Regions from separate parts of the Paraprevotella sp. genome, predicted to be linked through region 1. Evidence: riboswitches for the same ligand, from Rfam matches in the RefSeq annotation. Region 1 holds a riboswitch; each other region holds the start of a gene.

Region 1 (6,706 bases):
AATTCTAATCAATATGATATTTGGAATTTGGAAGAGGAAGCCGATACTGAGTTCATGCCATTGAATTCGGTGCCGGAATGGATTAAAGATAAAGTTACTAAGAAGGAATATGAGGCGTGGGTGCGTTTGAGTTCGCGGTATGAGATTGATTATTCAGTCTTGTCTTTGGATTTGACGGAGAGTCAGAAAAAAGATTTGTATCAATATATTGATACATTGTATGCCTTGTCAAAGGATAGTGCAGATGGGAAATCGGTAGGTTGTTTTACCGTAGTGACGCAGTCGGTTTTTAAACGTATTGAAACGTTGAGCAATCCGGAAGTTGGAGGGGAGACGCATGGTGTAACGGATGAGCAGGTCGTTTATCATGCAATTGGAAAAACTGACGTATATGTGAAAGCGACGATTGATTACACGTTAAATTCAAGTAAGGATGAGATTTTAAAAGCATCTCCCAATGTCTTTACAGAGGGCGCGGCTGCAAAAAGTTTTAATGGTTCTTATAATGCGAATATATTAGGTCGTGGTGTTGAACTGAATTGTTCGGGTTCCTTGACATACGAACTTTCAGATGGAAGTGAAAGATCGGATAGTTTCAATAAAAAGGTTAATTTCTTTATTTTTGGTGTATGAGAAGGTTCTGTTTCTTGTTGGTGCTTTGTGCCTGTAGTATAGCCTGTTCTTCCCAAGGATTAAATGCCTTGATAAATGGGAAAATAACGTCAGAAGAGCAGTCCTTGCCAGATTCTTTGTCTATTTCTATTCCGGGTTGGGTAAAGGAAAAGACAACACCAGATGAATATGCACTTTGGAAACGATTTAGCCGGTATTTTGAAGTGGACTATTCAATTTTGCAAGAACAGTTGTCTGAAAAACAGCATCATGAACTTTATAAAAGTATGAAGGATATTTGTACTCAAATAGAGAACCATACTTATTCTGGAAGCTTGGGAGGGGCGTTTTACTTTGCGTTACCTGCGCCAATAGATTCCACAATCGTGTGGAATACGTGCAGTTACGTGAAAATAGATGAAAATCTGTCTTTCAGGAAAATTGAAGGAATCGTGTTCCATTCAAAGGACTATCCCGAAGCCCAAGTGAAAGTGACAGTGTGGTGCGTGTACGACAAAGCCCAAAACAGCGTGCAGGTCATAAAAGAAGACATGCAGAAAGCAGGGCAGGCCATCGAAGTGAATGGTTCCCATACTGTCGGTTATGACTCGGCAAACGGTCGGCTGTATGGTTCTTGCGCAGGCTCTTTGGTCTATTGGGATGAGCATAAGGCTTATCAGAGCGAGGATTTCCACAAGGGATATAACATCCCATTGGAATAGGGATATTGGATGAGGGCAAAGCATGGCACTATATAGATGGGTTTGATTGTCCTTATTTTGCCCTTGGCCTTGGACTATGCGTTGTTTGTGAGGTTTAGACATGGGCAAAAGGTTACAAATATGCTTTTTTATCTTTCTGCTTTTTATCTTTTGTTTTCCGTAGTCATACTCGTCATGTGTGTAAGTCGGGCAGCTTGGGTGGCGTCTGTAATCAGTTTGATGTCAATGGTTTGGTTACGGATGAAGTGTGCGTGGATAAAAAAGTGTTTTGTATTGTTGGCTGTATTCGTTCTTTGTGTTCCTTTTTTGTATGGCATGTATGTGCTGAAAAAAGATTCGGCAGACGGTCGTTTGTTCATCTGGAAAATCTCTTATCCGGTGGCTAAACAACAGATATTTTCCGGGGTGGGAATAGGCGGTTTCCCGTATGTTTATGGGGAAGCACAAGAAGCGTATTTTCGGGAGGGGAAGGGAACGCAAGATGAGGAAATGTTGGTTGGTGCCCCGGATTATGCTTATAATGAATATTTGCAGATATGGATAGAACTTGGACTGCCGGGAGTTTTGTCTTGTTTGTGCCTTATGGCTTATGTCTATATACGCCTTCTTAGGTGTCGGAATGTTGAGGTTGTCGGGTTATGTGGTGCAATGGTGAGTTTTATGGTGGTTTCCCTTTTTTCTTATCCTCTTCGATGTTTTGCCACATGCTTATTGTCTCTGTTTCTTTTATTGTGGGCTGCGTGGATGCCAATGATGCTATGTGAAAAGAAACGGTATGGAAAGGTAGGAATGGTGTGTGGTTTGTTGGTTTTGATAGGAGTGGGGGCGGTGGTATGTATCCAGTTTAATAAATCTTATCGGACGTGTACGGCGATGAAACATTGGGGGATGGTGCGGCCATATTTTGATAGGGAAAAATATGAGGGCATAGAGAATTGTTACAGGGTTTTGTATCCCGATTTGAAGAAAGATGTTGGTTTCCTTTTTGAGTATGGAATGTGTTTGTCGTATAATGGTCATTACGAAGAAAGCAACATAATATTAAATGAAGGGGCAAAACGAAGTTCTGACCCCATGTTTTTTAATCTCATGGGAAAAAACTTTCAAGCTCTTGGCAGGTTTGAGGAGGCTGAAGAGATGTTTTATAAGGCTTATTATAGAGTCCCCCACCGTATTTACCCTTTATATTTGTTGATGGGGTTGTATGAAAAAGAGGGACGGGATTTGGAAATGTTGGAGAAGGCTCATCAAATAGTAGGGAAGAAAGAAAAAGTACCTTCTTCTTTGACGGGATATCTTAAAAAAGAAGCAGGGCTTAAATTGCAAGAATATGAAAGAAGCAATGGAAAGGGGAAAAATATGGAAATAGATTGGTTTTGATTGGAGAGAACTAAAAGTTTATAAGGAATACTCTTCAGATGCGGTCGGCCTCTATGTACCCGTTCATGACGGCATAGATAGTCAGTCCCGATACGGAGCGGACATTGAGTTTTTCCATGATGTTCTTGCGGTGGGAGATAACGGTGGTAGTGCTGATACACAAGTGGTCGGCAATTTCCTTGTTCGTCAGTCCGCGTACAATGAGTATGAGCACTTCGATTTCGCGATGACTGAGTCCGTTGGGGTCGGTAGAGGCAGTGGTTCCCGATATGGGCTTTCCCATACCTTGGGGCAGATGTCGTCCGTGAGCATGCGCATACTGTTGCAGTTGCAGCAATGCACGCACCATATTGTCTTCGTTTTGGTAGATATTCAACGTATGGAAGTGGGAGGTTTGAGGGGTGCCGGTTGTCCCATTGGTAAGCACAATGGTTTTTTCTTTCCGTTCCACAAAGAAGGCGCTGTGCTCCACAAGGGTCTGGGCTGAAATAAAGTAGTGGAAATACATGTCCGGTGTGTCGCGCATCAGTTGTTCAAAACTGTTGAACGTGCGGACGACAGCTTGTGGCATCATCCGTTCAATGAGGCCGCGTAGTCCCATACAGGTCAATGTGTTGGCTTCTATAATGGCAATTTCGGGGGATAGTTTCATGTTCACGCTCATATTTCCATGCAAAGTTACTCAAATCTCGTCGTATCTTAAAAAGAAATAAGGATGCCTTATTCCAGACATCCTTACCTTATCAAAAATTTAATTGGTTTCAAACTAAGGTGCATTGCACTTAACAAGCTGCACCTGCATTCAGGTTTTTATTACCGAACAACATTGAAGTACTTGAACCCAAGAACTTACCGTTGCTCTTCTTTGAACCTGTTGCAACTGCCATAGCTACTACGACCGCTGCGATAATCATTAATCCTGTCATAATCTTCTTACCTTTCTTTTTTAATCTAACAATCTTTTACCTAAACATTGCTCCTTCACGGAGCTAAATACCTAAAAACTAAATATCTTTTGTTCCTTATGACACTACAAAGGTACGGCGATTCTTCCTGCAAAACAAGTAAAAGGGCATTTGTTATCATTTAAATGCCCTTTTCTTGATATAAATCAATGAAAAGGTCTTGGGATACTGATTTTTTTAATAACTTTGCAACGTTTTGTTCTGCCCGGCCTATGGGAAAGCCCTTTCAGGTCGGCAGATGAAAAGGGAATCGGGTGGAAATCCCGGACAGTCCCGCTGCTGTGAACTCATTGTGCGGTTTGTTTCAAACCTCAAGCCACTTCCTTATTTATAATAATAAGGTGGGAAGGCCAACAAGCCGGAGTAAGTCAGAAGACCTGCAAAACGTAGTCATGCCGGAATCTCCGTGGGATGGGAGGAAGGTGTCTTGAGTGAAGAATGAAGATATAAATGGGCGTATACAAGGAATCTCATAAAATGAGAGGATGGTTGCTTGTGTCATTTTGTATGGAGACTGTGTTCGTGCTCGCACAAAATGGTGCAGATAGCGTGGATGTGGGGCTGAAACAGATGAAAGGTCTGACGGTGACCGAGAAGGCTTTGCCTGCCACCGTACGTTCGGGTGCTCCTGTGCAGACGCTTGATAAGGCGGAGTTGGAACGTATGGGCGTGTTGGACGTGTCGGATGCCGTACGGCATTTTTCGGGGGTGACCTTGAAGGATTATGGCGGTGTGGGAGGGTTGAAAACTGTTTCCGTACGCAGTCTGGGCGCACAGCATACAGCCGTGCTCTACGATGGTGTGGCCATAGGGGATTGCCAGTCGGGACAGGTGGACATCTCCCGTTTCTCGTTGGATAATGTTTCTTCATTGACGTTGACTATCGGGCAAAGCGACAATATTTATCAGACGGCACGCATGTTGGCTGCTGCAAGCGCGTTGAGCATCGAAACGAGCCGGCCTGATTTTGAAGGCCGGGATTTCACTCTTTCGGTAAAGGTGAAGGCGGGGGCTTACGGTTTGGCCAACCCCTCATTGTTCTATGCCCATCGGTTCACACCGCGTTTGTCTTGTTCTCTTTACGGTGAATATTTACGTGCCGACGGGAATTATCATTTTACGATGATGAACTTGGATAAACAGATAAAAGGACGGCGTAACAATAGCGACATAGGGGCATACCGTGCGGAGGTGAATCTTTTTGCCCATTTGACAGAACGTCAGGATTTGGATGTGAAGGGGTATCTGTTCGATTCCCGTCGAGGATTGCCCGGTAGTGTCGTATATGACAATCCCTATGCGGCGGAACGGCTTTATGACCGTAATTATTTCGGTCAGTTGAGGTATGAGAACCGTTTTTCGGAGAAGTGGAAACTGAAGGCTTCCGGGAAGTTCAATTATAGTTGGAACAAAGACACGGACAAGAAGGCTGCCGGGCCGACGGAAGACCGTTTCCGCCAGACGGAGACCTACCTGACCGCGACGTTATGGGCGAAGCCCGTGAAAAACCTTTCTTTTTCGTTGGCGCAGGATTTTGTGTATAACGATTTGGCCACGACGTTGGACCAATGCCAATACCCGGAACGTTATACCAGTCTGACGGCCTTTTCAGCACAATACCGTCAACCGCAGTTTCAGGTGACGGCTTCCTTGCTGAATACTTTCATTACCGAACGAGTTTCTTTAGGGATGGCTGCCGACGACCGTAAGCGGCTTTCTCCGGCGGTAAGCCTGGCGTGGCGCCCTGTGAAAAAGGCGAGTTGGCGTTTGCGCGCGTCTTATAAAGACATATTCCGTGTCCCGACTTTCAATGACCTCTATTATCTGCTCATTGGGAACAGCCGCTTGCGTCCGGAAACAACGTGCCAATGGAATATAGGGACCACCTGGGCCGGACGTATGGGAAAAGTGGCGGATTACGTGAGCTTTTCGTTGGATGCTTATTATAATAAGGTGAAAGACAAGATTGTGGCAGTTCCGACGATGTTCGTATGGAAAATGTCCAACGTAGGCAAAGTGGAGACTTACGGCGTGGATGCCAATCTGGCTGCCGAATGGGCTTTGGCAAAAGCTTGGAATTTGAGTTTGACAGGAGCGTACAGTTTCATGCAGGCGGAAGACGTGACGAAACGCGGTAGCAAGTTGTGGCGTCATCAGATTGCCTATACGCCGAAACATTCCGGAGGTGGAAGTGTGGTACTTGAAATGCCGTGGATGAACGTGGCATATAATGTGGCGTGGAGCGGTGAACGCTATCGTCTGCCGCAAAACAAAAAGAGCAATCTCGTGAATGCCTATTCCGATCATAGCCTTTCCTTGTACCGTGTTTTCCGGTTCAGGGATCATAAGTTGCGCCTGCAGGTGGACGCGGCCAATCTGGGTGGAAGAAATTATGAGGTGGTGCGTTACTATCCGATGCCCGGGAGGAATTTTAAAGTGGCAATAACATATTCTTTATAAACTTTTAATAACGAAAAAAATGAAAATGAAATGGTGTAAATGGGCCATAATGGCTCTGGCTTTGGGGTGTTTTACCGCTTGTAGCGAGGATGATGACACGGTTGGAGATGGTGGAAAGCCGGGAGAAGAGACTGGTGGAAATGGAGGCGGTGCCAATGGAAGTGACAGCACTGCGGTTCCTTCCCCCGTGGTCGCTTTGGGAGCTTATGTGTTGAATACCGGAAATTGGGGTGGAAATGATGCCAGTATCCAATATTTGGATTTTCAGACCGGAAAGTTGAGCGAAGACCTTTATGCGGCTGCCAATGGCGAAGGGCTTGGCGACTTGGGGCAAGACCTTTGTGTGTATGGTTCGAAAATATACGTGACGGTGAGCGGTTCTTCCAAAGTTGTCATCATGGACCGTAAGTGCAAGGTTCTGAAATCCATTCCGGTGGCTACCGAAGACGGTACTCCGGTTGAGCCTCGCTACATGGCAGCGTGTGAGGGGAAGGTTTATTTTACAGCATACGACGGGACGGTTTCCCGTATCGACACGACTTCCATGGCCATCGATGGCAAACTGAA
Region 2 (6,706 bases), on a different contig from region 1:
TTACCCGTGAAAATAAAAACAAGCTATTGCTAGCCCGTCTGGACCGCATGTTCGATGAATATCTTGATTCCGGACGGTTGTCGGCAGGAGGTTTGCCCGTCTTGGCGCAGTGTGCCGCTGTGCTGAATCTGTCTGCGGCTTATTTTTCCGACTTGTTGAAGTTCGAGACCGGTAAGGGTTTGGAGGAATATTTTGAGTTCAGGAGACTGGATACGGCCCGGCGTTTGTTGTCGGAAGGCATGCACACACCGGCCGAAGTGGCTCGTTTGTTGGGGTATCCGAACGTACAATGCTTCAGCCTGATATTTAAAAAGGTGGTAGGGGTGCCGCCGGGTGAGTTCCGTTATTCACGGAATTAAAACCCTCTGCACCCGTGGAGTGGATGCAGAGGGTTTGAGGTTATAACGGCATGTTGCCGTGCTTCTTGGGCGGATTGCTTTGGTTCTTGTTCCGGGTCATCTCCAAGGCGCGGATGAGTTTCCGGCGCGTGTCGCGCGGCATGATGATTTCGTCCACCAGTCCGCGCTCGGCTGCGCGGTAAGGATTGGAGAACTCTTCTTCGTATGCTTCCACAGCCGTCTTTTTCTCCTCCTCCGATGCTTTACGGTAGAGGATGTTGATGGCACCGGATGCCCCCATTACTGCAATTTCGGCTTGCGGCCAGGCAAAGTTCACATCGGCACCGATCATCTTGCTGGCCATGACGATATAGGCTCCGCCGTAGGCTTTACGCGTAATCAGCGTGATTTTGGGAACGGTGGCCTCGGCGTAGGCATACACGATTTTGGCTCCGTGGCGGATGATGCCGTCATGTTCTTGTGCCGTGCCAGGCAAGAAGCCCGGCACGTCTTCGAACGTCACCAAGGGGATGTTGAAGCAGTCGCAGAAACGGATGAAGCGGGCGGCTTTGTCCGAAGCGTCGATGTCGAGCACGCCGGCCAGGAATGCCGGTTGGTTGGCGATGATGCCGACGGTTTGTCCTCCGAGGCGGGCGAAACCGATGACGATGTTCTTGGCAAAATGCGGCATCACTTCAAAGAAATATTGGTTGTCCACGACGGGTTCGATAACGTCTTTGATGTCGTATGGTTGGTTAGGATCTTCCGGAATCACCGTCTGCAAACTTTCCACACGGCGGTTCGCGTCGTCGCTGCAAGGCACGATCGGCGCGTCCTCCATGTTGTTGGACGGCAGGAAGCTGAGCAGTTCGCGGAGTTGCATCAGTGTTTCTTCTTCCGTCGGGTAGACAAAGTGGGCCACACCGCTCTTGCTGCTGTGCGTGTAAGCTCCTCCCAACTCTTCCTTGTCCACCACTTCATTGGTCACGGCCTTCACCACATCCGGTCCGGTGATGAACATGTGGCTGTTTTCGTTGACCATGAAAATAAAGTCGGTGAGGGCGGGAGAGTAGCAGGCACCTCCGGCACACGGGCCGAGGATGGCCGTGAGTTGGGGAATCACGCCGGAGGCCATTGTATTCTGGTAGAATATGGAAGCGTATCCCGCCAGGCTGGTGATGCCTTCCTGTATGCGGGCGCCTCCCGAATCGTTCAGTCCGATGATGGGTGCGCCGCTCTTCAAGGCCAAAGTCTGTACTTTTACGATTTTGGCCGCGTTGGTCTCGCTCAACGAACCGCCGTGTACGGTGAAGTCGTAAGCATAGACGAACACTTGCCGTCCGTCTATCTTGCCGTGACCGCACACCACGCCGTCTCCCGGAATCTGTTTCTTCTCCATTCCGAAGCGGGTGCAACGGTGGTTCACGAATTTGTCTATTTCGCAGAACGTATCCTTGTCGAGCAACATGCCGATGCGTTCGCGTGCCGTCATGCGGCCCGAGGCGTGTTGCTTTTCTATCTTGTCCGGTCCGCCACCCTGCGAAGCCCGTTTGTCCAATTCCTCAAACCGGGCATATAGTTCTTCTCTTTTCATGCTTCTTGTATGAGTTCTAATTCTATCAACGTTTGATTGTCTTGTACGGCCTCTCCCTCTGTCACGAGAATGTTTTTCACCCTGCAGTCCGAACTGACCTTATAATTGCTTTGCATCTTCATGGCTTCGAGTACGATGGCGATGTCACCTGCCTTCAACTCGTCTCCCGGCTGTACGGGGATGCTGACCACCTTGCCCGGCATGGGTGCCACGATTTTATCCGGTTGGCGTTCGTCCGCATGCTTTTTCATGCGGAGGTACTTGGCCTGCGTGTCCACCACGTCCACGTGGTAGGAGCGGTAGAACATGTTCACGTCGTAGCTCTTTCCGCCTTCTCCGCGAATAAGTTCCGCATTGTAGGAATTGCCGTCGTGCAGGATGGAGCAACTACCGTTCTCGGCCATGACGATGTCCACTACACACGGTTTGCCGTCGATGGTGAGTTCCACGCGGTTTCCCTCTTTGTTTACCAATGTCACGTCCGCGACACGGTCTCCTATGTGCATTTCCATAAAATATCCCTTTCCTTATTATATACGTAATACTCCCTTTTGCAGGCCGAACTCGCGCCAACGGCTGATGGGGCGGGAGTCTGTCGTGCGCACGGGGCTGTTCTCTTCCAGATTGAACAGGTAGTCCACGTAGGCGGCTATCATGGCCATGTTTTCTATCTCTTCGTTCTCTCCGTTGCTGCGTTGCAGCGAACGGGAATATTTTGACAGGAATGAAGTGTCGTATTCGCCTTTCACAAAAGCCGGGGCGTACATGATGCGGCGCAGGTAACTGATGTTGGTTTTCAGTCCCGTGATTTTGAATTCATACAACACACGCCGCATACGTTCGATGGCAAACTGGCGGCTCGTGGCCCATACGATGAGCTTGCCGATCATCGGGTCGTAGTAGAGGGGGATTTCGTAACCTTCGTACACGTAGCTGTCGATACGCACGCCGATGCCGTTCGGCTCCGTGAGTTGGCGGATGATGCCGGGGCAGGGGATAAACCCGTTTTCCGTGTCTTCGGCACAGATGCGGCACTCGATGGCGTGTCCGCGTTGGGAGAGGTCCTCTTGTTTGAAGCGCAGAGGCTCACCGTCGGCCACGCGGAGCTGTTCTTTGACAAGGTCTACGCCCACCACTTCTTCCGTGATGGGGTGTTCCACTTGCAGGCGGGTGTTCATTTCCAAGAAATAGAAGTGGCGGTATTTGTCCACCAGAAATTCTATGGTACCGGCACCACGGTAGTTCACCGCCCGGGCGGCGGCAACGGCTTTCTCGCCCATCTCCCGGCGGAGTTCCGGCGTGAGGAAAGGCGAAGGGCTTTCTTCCACGATTTTCTGGTTGCGGCGTTGCACGGAGCACTCCCGGTCGAAGAGATGCACCACGTTGCCATGGGCATCCCCAAGTATTTGGAACTCGATATGGTGCGGCTCTTCCACGAATTTCTCCAGATATACCGTGTCATCCCCGAAGGAAGACATGGATTCCGAACGGGCCGAGTCGTAAGCCTCTTTCACTTCGTCTTCGCTATGGATGAGGCGCATGCCTTTTCCGCCGCCACCCATGGAGGCTTTCAGCATGACGGGAAAACCGATTTCCTTGCAGATGCGTACGGCTTCATCGGCGTCTTTCAGCGGTTCGGCAGTGCCTGGCACCACCGGTACCCCTGCCGCCATCATGCGTTGGCGGGCTGCAATCTTGTCTCCCATGGCTTCCATCGTGTCGGCTGTCGGGCCGATGAAGATGATGCCTGCGGCCTCGCAACGGCGTACAAATTCCGCATTTTCGGACAGAAAGCCGTAACCGGGATGGACGGCGTCGGCTTTGCATTTTGCGGCCACTTCGATGATACGGTCGATGTTCAGGTAACTTTCGTGCGACTCGGCCGCGCCGATGCAGTAAGCTTCGTCGGCATACATCACGTGCCTTGACGTACGGTCGGCCTCAGAAAATACGGCCACGGTACGCAGACCCATTTCGCGGCACGAGCGCATGACCCGCACAGCGATTTCGCCACGATTGGCGATCAAAACTTTTTTAATCATCTTTGTTTCATTTATCCTACATGTTCTCCTAACCCACGAGCAAGAACAGTTTTTTAACGAACGGCAGGTCTTCTGACTCGCCCCCTTCCTGAAACCTTCCCGGCCTTGAGAAACAAACGGCCAGTGGTGATGGTGCTTTTTCAGAAAGTTCACGGAGCATCACAGCAGCGGGACTGTCCGGGATTTGCACCCGATTCCCTTTTAATCCGTGCGCAAGGACTTGCACACAGAACCGATTCTTGTGCAAAGGTACGTCTTTTTTCCGTTACAGCCTAATGGTTTCAAAAGAAATTAATTTTCCGTAGGGCGGAAGATGTCGGGTGGGCTTGTAGGGAATGTCTTTTTGTTACTGTATGGGAGGATTTCAGTCCCAAAAGACAGCGTTTTCGTTTTATCTGACAGGCCAAAAACGGCTGAACCGTAGCATATAGAGCCTCTTCTTGCATATTTATACGGTATATGCGTTGTTGTTTTGCATATCTCCCGCATATATGCAATTCAATCCCAAGAGAATGGAAAACCATTCGGCTGAAAGCGGAAAATCATTCTCCGCATGTCGGCTCGTGTTTCTCTTTCAAACGCCGTAAAAATGTCTTTTTTCCGGCAAATTTCCGGCTTGCAAACCGTGTGCCGGCTTTATTGGGTTACTTTTTCCGTTCCAAAATCCGGTGGCATCATGCAAGCCGGATGTGTCTTTAGGCTTACGCACCGAGCCGCTTCATGCGGAAGGAAAGGCATGGACGGGTGACAGAGGATAAATATTCTTGCGTAAGGGTTGTCATTTTGTTATTCCTGAAGGGCTGTATGGTTGCGTTATTCTTGTCGCAGCCTTTGCCTGTGTGCGAATACGCAATTCTTGGGGGTGTGGAAATGACATGGTGTCAGAATGTCAATGGCATGCCGGGTTTTGGATTTAATATTTTTTAAGTATAATATAATGTATTCCGATTGGTATTTTATGATGTTCGTTCGTATATAAATTATATTCACGTAAAGTTGGTAGTATGAATAAGATATTATGTGGCGCGCTGGGAGCCTTCTTCGTTTCTTTTCCCATGCAAGCGAAAATACTCGTGTATCCGAAGATAGAAGACCAGGCCATTGTGGACGACAACCGTTACAAGGTGTACGTCAGGGAGGCCGGGACGGAAAATGCCTGGCGGGAGTTACAGGTTTTTTCAGTGGAGGTGGACATGGACACGCAGAGCCGGGCTGCCATGGCGCAGTTCGACGCAGACGAGCCGGTGGAGGTGAAGGTCGTGGCGCATGGTTTACCGGTGGATGACGTGAAGATACGTCCTCTTTCGCGAGGTATATCATATAATAAGGTGGACGGGCACGCCTTGACGTTCCGCCTGGAGCGTCCGGCCAAGTTGAGTGTGGAGTTCGGGGGCGATCGTATGGGTAATCTCCATTTGTTTGCCAATGCTGTGGAGACGGAGACGTATGACGGAACAGGGGGCGAAGGCGTCGTGGTCTGGGATGGAGGTTCGAAAGACATTTTCCGGAAAGATTGCCGTCTGATTTATTTCGGTCCCGGCGTGCATAAGCCCAAGGACCTGCCCAACGATGAGATAGACGTACCGAGCAACTGCACGGTTTACCTGGCGCCGGGGGCCTTGGTGAAAGCCAAGCTCAGGGTGGACAGGGCAAAGAATGTGCGGATTGTGGGACGAGGGATGCTGTTCCGGCCTTTGCGCGGCGTGGAAATCACCCGTTCGCGCAACGTGCACGTAGAAGGCATTACGGTGGTCAACCCCCAGCATTACACCATAATGGGCGGAGAAAGCCGGAAGGTGACGGTCAGGAATGTGAAGAGCTTTTCATCCCGGGGGTGGAGCGACGGGATTGACTTGATGTGTTGCCATGACTGGTTGGTGGACGATGTGTTTCTTCGTACGAGCGACGACTGCCTGGCATTTTATAATCACCGGTGGTGGTTTTGGGGAGGGACAAGCAACCTGACGGTGCAGAATTCCATTTTGTGGGCCGATGTGGCGCATGCCATTAACGTGGGAGGCCATGGTGACGACCGTTCCCCGAAAGGGGAGACGCTTCGCAGCGTAAGGTTCCGCAACATAGACGTGCTGAACGTGGACGAGGATGACGACAACTATCGTGGAGTGATGTCTGTGTGCGTGGGCGACAAGAACCGGGTGGAGGGCGTGTCGTTCGAGGACATCCGGGTGGAAGACTGCGAAGAGGCGCGGCTGATAGATATCCGGGTTCTTTTCAATGAGAAATATAACCGTGAGCCTGGCGGTCCGATTCGCAACCTTGTCTTTCGTAATATCCGCTACCAAGGCGAAAGGGGAAAAATGTATCCTATGCGGATAAAAGGATATGACGCAGGCAACGACGTGTGCGGCGTGCTGTTGGAGAATGTCACGGTAGACGGAAAGAAATTGACGGGCACGGAAGGGATAGAGATGAACGGGTTTGTTTCCGATGTGGAAGTAAGGTAGGGAGCTTGTCTTTCGTTTTGTTCATGAAAGCGTGGATAGGTTTCTTTTTTGTCACAAGAAGTGTCTTTTTCTACGTAAATAGCGAAATAAATTGCAAGTATTCGCATTTATTTGTACCTTTGCCCACTAATAAGGTTTGAAGAAAACGATTGTCATGGAGCAGTTGAAACACGAATGCGGGATCGCTATGATACGCTTGCTGAAGCCCTTGGAGTATTACCAGGAAAAGTATGGTACTTGGATGTATGGCTTGAACAAGCTTTACCT
Region 3 (6,706 bases), on a different contig from region 1:
TACGGGGCCGATTATCGGTTTCCTGTTGGTAGAAGTGTCCACGTCGGGCAGTATTCTTGCCCCGACCGTCGGCATGTTGGGTTTTGCCATTGCCTTGGCTTTGCCTTTCACCTTGTTTGCCATGTTCCCGGCCTGGCTGAAGACGATGCCGAAATCCGGTAATTGGATGAATTGTGTGAAGGTGACGCTCGGTTTCTTGGAATTGGCTTTTGCCTTGAAGTTCCTGTCGGTGGCCGATTTGGCCTACGGATGGCATATCCTCGACCGCGAGGCTTTCCTGAGTCTGTGGATAGTGATTTTTGCTTTGTTGGGTGCTTATCTTATAGGTTGGTTGCGTTTCCCGCATGATGAAGACGAATATGACGAGTCCGGTAATGTAGTGGTCAATCACCGTACTTCGGTCACCCGTTTCTTCATGGCTTTGCTTTCCTTCGCTTTTGCCATCTACATGGTGCCCGGTTTGTGGGGAGCACCGCTGAAGGCTATCAGTGCCTTTTCGCCTCCGATGAACACGCAAGACTTCAACCTTTATGAGAACGAGGTGAAAGCCCAGTTCATGGATTATGATGCCGGGATGGAATATGCGCGCCAGCAAGGTAAGCCCGTGATGATAGACTTTACCGGATATGGTTGCGTGAATTGCCGCAAGATGGAGTTGGCTGTGTGGGCCGACCAGAAGGTGGCGGATATCATGCAGAATGATTACGTGCTGATCACGCTGTATGTGGATGAAAAGACTAAGTTGCCGGAACCTATCAAGGTGACTGAGAACGGGCAGGAACGTACTTTGCGTACGGTAGGTGACAAATGGAGCTACCTGCAGCGCAGTAAGTTCGGGGCCAATGCCCAACCGTTCTATGTGTTGCTCGACAATGAAGGCAAACCGTTGAACAAGTCATATTCGTACGACGAGGATGTCAACAAATATATAGATTTCTTGCAGACTGGTTTGAGGAATTATAAGAACAAGTAATTCTTGTATTGGGAATATCAGGGGATGTATCAGATGAAAATGGTACATCCCTATTTTTTTATGGTTGGTTTTTAACGTTATTTTTCATCGGAATGAGCAAGGATTTGGTCGGTTCGCAGTTTGATAAATAGAATGTCGGATTTTTAAATTGGATGAAAAATGAAGAAAGTACATGTCTTATGGTTGTTGGCCTTCCTGTTATTGGCTCCGGTTTTGTTTCAGTCTTGTTCGGATGACGATGGTGAGGTTTATGTATGGTATCCTTATTTCAGTCCGAATGCTTTGGTGACGGTCAAGGGCGGTACGGATTCCTGTTTCTTGCAGTTGGATGATGAGACAACGCTTTGGCCGGTCAACCTGTCTTCTTCCCCTTTCGGAGAAAAGGAGGTGCGGGCTTTGGTGCATTTTACGGACGTAGACGAAGACAGGCATTCCCGTGCGCGTGCAGTCTATGTAAACTGGATGGACAGCATCCTGACGAAAAAAACGGTTCCGGATTCTGCTTTGGTGAACGATTCGCTATACGGGAATGACCCTGTGGAGATAGTAGACGATTGGGTGACTGTGGCGGAAGACGGTTATCTGACTCTGCGTTTCTCTACTTTGTGGGGCAGCAGGGGGATTCCCCATAAGGTGAATTTATTGACCGGGGGCAATCCGGAGAATCCCTATGAGGTGGAGTTTCGTCACGATGCTTGCGGGGATGCGGGGAGTTGGCGGAGCGATGCGCTTGTGGCCTTTGATTTAGGGAAGCTTCCCGATACGGGAGGGCGCACGGTCAAGCTGACGTTGGTTTGGCGGTCGTTCCGGGGAAGGAGGACGGCAGAGTTTGATTATTGTACCCGTAAAAAGACAGGAAACGTGGCAAAACAAATAGAACAAATGCAAAGAGGAGGTGCGTTACGATAGTATTAGGGGACAGATAACCGTTCGTTCAGCATGACGCGTATCGGAGACGAAGGCGAACAGGATTTGGTTCGAGGTATACAGCGGGGCGACCGTGTAGCGATGAAATTATTATATTGTCGCTATGCAGGTTGCCTCACAGCCGTGTGTTCCCGTTATGTGGCTTGTATGGACGATGTGAGAGATGTCCTTCAGGATTGTTTCGTGAAGATATTCACTTCCATTCACGGTTTCGAGTGGAGGGGTGAAGGTTCTCTCCGGGGATGGATGGTACGTATTGTGGTGAACGAGTCATTGAAATTCTTGAAGCGCGACCGGCAGTTGGAATCCCTTGGCGACGGATGGGACGTACCGGACACGGTCGAGGATGAGCCGGATGCGGGGGACATTCCGTCTGAAGTTCTTCAGGAAATGATTTGCCGTTTACCGGCAGGGTATAGGGCTGTTTTCAATTTGTATGTGTTCGAAAGGAAGAGCCATAAGGAGATTGCCGCGATGCTGAATATAAAAGAGAGTACATCGGCTTCGCAACTGCATCGGGCAAAGGCGGTGTTGGCAAAGGAAGTTCAAAGATATAAAGCTCAGGTCAATGGAAGATAAATGGTTGAATGAATGGCAAAAGAAACTGGACGGTTACGAGGTCATCCCTCCCGACGGGCTGTGGGACGGGATAAACAAGGCTTTGGAAGAGCAACGCCTGTCCGTCTCCTCTTCTCGTGGGAGGAGTACCGTATGGCTGCGCTTGGCCGGGATTGCGGCAGCGTTGGCGATAGTTGTGCCTTTGGGAAGGAATGTGTGTCAGCCGGTTTTTATGTCTTTTGCAGACAATCGCATTCCGACCGAAGGCGTTCTTCTTGGGCCGACGGATGCCTTTTGGGCAAAAGTGCAGCGCGTGGAAAAGGAGCCATGCCGTCGTAAACCGTCCGGGAAAGATATAGTGGCTTGCGACCGGCCTGCCGTATCGGAAGAAGGTGGGAAGGCTTTAGCTGAAGAGAGAAAAGAACTTTTGGCTGAAAGAGAAAAAACGATTCCTGAAGATAGCCATGGAAATTCGGGAAAGCCTTATCCTGATGGAATAGGCCGTTATCCTGAGTTGGTTCCAAACGTCGGAAAGGTCAAGAAAGAAAGGTCGCATTGGTTGGCTGTGAGTCTTTTTGCATCCAATACTCCAGGAAAATCGGTAATGAATTATGGGAACGGAGGAGTTGTCCTGATGGGAACTATCCCCTCTTGGGGACACCCCGAGGCGATGGAATGTGGAAAATTTCCGGTGACGGCCATAAGGTCTGCCCATCGGTATGTGGATGGCGTTGTCCCGATGAAACACAAGCAGCCCGTCAGGTTCGGCGTGTCTGCCTGTTATGCCGTAAACGAAAGGTTCGGTATAGAAAGCGGCCTTTCTTATACTTATCTTTCGTCAAGTCTTTCTTCTTCTGGAGAAGATTATAGTTATGAGGTCCGGCAATCCCTGCAATACGTAGGGATTCCCTTGAACTTTAAGGCCAGTTTGTGGAAGAAACGGTGGATGGATTTGTATCTGTCGGCCGGAGGAATGGCCGAGAAGTGCGTGGATGGAGATACGGAAACGGATTATACGTGGAAAGGTCGGATAAAGTCATCTACACATAAGGATGTACGGGAAAAACCTTGGCAATATTCTGTAAATGCAGCCGCCGGGATGCAGCTTAACTTGTCGTCAGTGGTAGGTTTGTATGTGGAGCCGGGAGTGAGCTACTATTTTGATAATGGAAGTTCTGTTTCCAATATCTATAAGGAGAAACCATTGAATTTTAATTTGGAATTCGGGCTTAGGTTTTCTTTCGGTTTGTGACATAAGTCTTGTCCTTTCCGAAGGCCTGATTTGATCCTGTTGCATACATGTTTTTTATTTTGGGAAACTTTTGGCCTTTTCGTTTTGGTAAATTGTATTTATAATCTAATGATTATAAGTATTTTAATTGTTTTGTGGGTTGTAAAATCTGGAAACTTTAAAATAAAAACAGCGAGAACACTTGCACGAAAAAAGGAAAAGGTGTACCTTTGCCGTTGTTCAGGTGCCCTGTTTGCCAGTCGGCCGACAGGGTGAAAAGGGAACGGGGTGAGAGTCCCCGACAGACCCGCTGCTGTGAACTCTTTTATACGTTTCATGACATGCTGCATCCACTGTTTCGTCGGGCGAAACGGGAAGGACATGAAACGCGAGTAAGTCAGAAGACCTGCCTGTGACATAGCCGTACGGACTCCGGGGACAAGGGGATGACGGTGGGAACGTAATAAGAAAGATACAAAATTTTAGATGCCGGAGAAACAGGGCTTCTTTTAGAAAAAGGAGGCCGGGACTTTTTCGGCCCGGAAAATAAATGCAATATGATACAGACAGTTGTTAAAAGGGACGGGCGCATCGTGGGTTTCAATGCTCGGAAAATCGGGGATGCCATACGCAAGGCCATGGTACACACCGAGGCCGGTGAGAATGAAGAGCTGATTCATTTGATATGCGAACACGTGACGAACCGTGGTAAGGCACAAATGACGGTGGAGGAGATTCAGGATGCCGTGGAAATGGAATTGATGAAAAGCCGCCGTAAGGATGTGGCGCAGAAATATATCGCTTACCGTAACCAACGCAGCATTGCCCGCAAGGCCAAGACACGTGACATATTTCTGGAAATCATCAATATCAAGTCTAACGACGTGACTCGCGAGAATGCCAACATGAATGCCGATACGCCGGCCGGCATGATGATGAAGTTTGCCAGCGAGACCACCAAGCCTTTCGTAGACGACTACCTACTGAGTGAAGAGGTGAAAGAGGCGGTCAAGCACAACTATCTGCATATCCATGACAAGGATTATTATCCCACCAAAAGCTTGACGTGCGTGCAGCATCCGCTCGACTACATCTTGAAGCATGGTTTCTCTGCCGGACACGGGGAGTCCCGTCCGGCCAAACGTATCGAGACGGCCAGTATTTTGGCCTGTATTTCCATGGAAACGGCACAGAATGAGATGCACGGCGGCCAGGCTATTCCTGCGCTTGATTTTTATCTGGCTCCTTTCGTGCGTGCCAGTTTCATCGAAGAAGTGAAGGTCTTGGAGGAGTTGAACGCCGAGGACTACTCCCGTTTATACCATAAGGAAGTGGACGACTTTGTCACTCGTCCTCTGGATGGCCTGACCGGTGACGCACGTATCCTCCAGCATGCGATGAACAAGACTGTGGCCCGGGTGCATCAGGCTATGGAAGCCTTTATCCACAATATGAATACCATCCATTCCCGTGGGGGGAATCAGGTGGTGTTCAGTTCCGTGAACTACGGTACGGATACCTCGGCCGAGGGGCGTTGCATCATCCGCGAAATCCTGCGTAGTACTTACGAAGGGGTGGGCAACGGCGAAACTGCCATCTTTCCGATTCAAATCTGGAAAAAGAAGCGGGGCGTGAGTTATTTGCCTACCGACCGCAATTACGACCTTTACCAATATGCCTGCAAGGTGACAGCCCGTCGTTTTTTCCCGAACTTTATTAATTTGGATGCCACGTTCAACCGGCATGAACTGTGGCGTGCCGACGACCCGAAACGTTACCTGTATGAAACGGCTACGATGGGTTGCCGTACCCGCGTCTTTGAAAACCGTTTCGGGCCGAAGACTTCTATCGGACGGGGAAATATTTCTTTTTCAACCATCAACATCGTGCGTCTGGCCATCGAGTGCATGGAGATTGTAGATGAAGAAGAACGTATCGCTCGTTTCTTTGCCAAGCTCGACCACATGTTGGAAATCACGGCCCGTCAGTTGCATGAGCGTATGGAGTTCCAGAAGACAGCCTTTGCCAAGCAATTCCCGTTGGTGATGAGTGCGCTTTGGTTGGGATGCGAGAAGCTGAAGCCCAACGATACGATAGCTCCGGTGATTAACCAGGGGACGTTAGGCATCGGTTTCATCGGTTTGGCCGAATGCTTGGTCGCTTTGACCGGCAAGCATCATGGAGAGTCGGAAGAAGCACAGCAGCTCGGCCTGAAGATCGTGACCTATATGCGCGACCGTGCTAACGAGTTCTCGGAACTCTACCAACATAATTACAGCGTGTTGGCCACTCCGGCTGAAGGATTGGCCGGAAGGTTCACCCGGGGCGACCGCAAGCAGTTCGGCGTTTTACCGGGTATTACCGACCGTGAGTATTATACCAATTCCAACCATGTGCCGGTGTATTACAAGTGCAGTGCCCGTCATAAGGCCGAAGTTGAGGCACCGTATCACGACCTGACGCGGGGCGGTCATATTTTCTACGTGGAAATCGACGGGGATGCCACCCATAATCCGGAAGCCATCATGCGCGTGGTGGACATGATGGACAAGTATAATATCGGCTACGGGTCGGTAAACCACAATCGTAACCGTTGCATGACTTGCGGGTACGAGAATGCCGAACCGGAGATGAAAGTGTGTCCCAAATGCGGCAGTGGGCATATAGACCGCCTGCAACGCATTACCGGTTACTTGGTCGGGACGACAGACCGTTGGAACAAGGCCAAGTTGGCCGAACTGAATGACCGTGTGGTGCATGAAAACCGATAAACGACGATGATTTCAGTCATAAAGATTGTTGAGGACACAACGGTGGACGGACCGGGATTCCGTACGACGGTGTATGCCGCCGGGTGTCCCAATGCCTGTCCCGGCTGCCATAATCCACAGTCGTGGGACATCGGGGCCGGAATCCTGATGACGACGGAGGAAATCATGCAGGTCATCCGGGCCGATGAGTTTGCGGACGTGACGTTCAGCGGTGGCGACCCGATGTTCCAACCGGAAGGATTTGCC

What was found. Region 1 has a riboswitch for cobalamin ahead of AC5RDV_RS01010 (TonB-dependent receptor plug domain-containing protein). Riboswitches for the same ligand answer to the same signal wherever they lie in the genome.
Region 2: linked by a shared signal. The riboswitch ahead of accC (acetyl-CoA carboxylase biotin carboxylase subunit) and the one ahead of AC5RDV_RS01010 (TonB-dependent receptor plug domain-containing protein) in region 1 are both predicted to bind cobalamin.
Region 3: linked by a shared signal. The riboswitch ahead of AC5RDV_RS02930 (anaerobic ribonucleoside triphosphate reductase) and the one ahead of AC5RDV_RS01010 (TonB-dependent receptor plug domain-containing protein) in region 1 are both predicted to bind cobalamin.

What each region holds. Positions count from the first base shown of each region.
Region 1 is NZ_CFQRNQ010000001.1:274,452-281,157, forward strand. It holds gene AC5RDV_RS00985 (hypothetical protein) at 1-633, shown strand, start outside; gene AC5RDV_RS00990 (hypothetical protein) at 630-1,334, shown strand; gene AC5RDV_RS00995 (O-antigen ligase family protein) at 1,371-2,714, shown strand; gene AC5RDV_RS01000 (response regulator transcription factor) at 2,749-3,366, opposite strand; gene AC5RDV_RS01005 (hypothetical protein) at 3,497-3,640, opposite strand; cobalamin riboswitch at 3,859-4,078, shown strand; gene AC5RDV_RS01010 (TonB-dependent receptor plug domain-containing protein) at 4,130-6,139, shown strand; gene AC5RDV_RS01015 (DUF5074 domain-containing protein) at 6,165-6,706, shown strand, end outside.
Region 2 is NZ_CFQRNQ010000006.1:120,069-126,774, reverse strand. It holds gene AC5RDV_RS05055 (helix-turn-helix domain-containing protein) at 1-359, shown strand, start outside; gene AC5RDV_RS05050 (acyl-CoA carboxylase subunit beta) at 400-1,932, opposite strand; gene AC5RDV_RS05045 (acyl-CoA carboxylase biotin carboxyl carrier protein subunit) at 1,929-2,444, opposite strand; gene accC (acetyl-CoA carboxylase biotin carboxylase subunit) at 2,463-3,974, opposite strand; cobalamin riboswitch at 4,020-4,226, opposite strand; gene AC5RDV_RS05035 (glycosyl hydrolase family 28 protein) at 4,979-6,439, shown strand; gene AC5RDV_RS05030 (amidophosphoribosyltransferase) at 6,594-6,706, shown strand, end outside.
Region 3 is NZ_CFQRNQ010000003.1:186,854-193,559, reverse strand. It holds gene AC5RDV_RS02950 (protein-disulfide reductase DsbD family protein) at 1-973, shown strand, start outside; gene AC5RDV_RS02945 (NigD1/NigD2 family lipoprotein) at 1,133-1,882, shown strand; gene AC5RDV_RS02940 (RNA polymerase sigma factor) at 1,913-2,479, shown strand; gene AC5RDV_RS02935 (putative outer membrane beta-barrel protein) at 2,469-3,710, shown strand; cobalamin riboswitch at 3,915-4,117, shown strand; gene AC5RDV_RS02930 (anaerobic ribonucleoside triphosphate reductase) at 4,247-6,460, shown strand; gene nrdG (anaerobic ribonucleoside-triphosphate reductase activating protein) at 6,467-6,706, shown strand, end outside.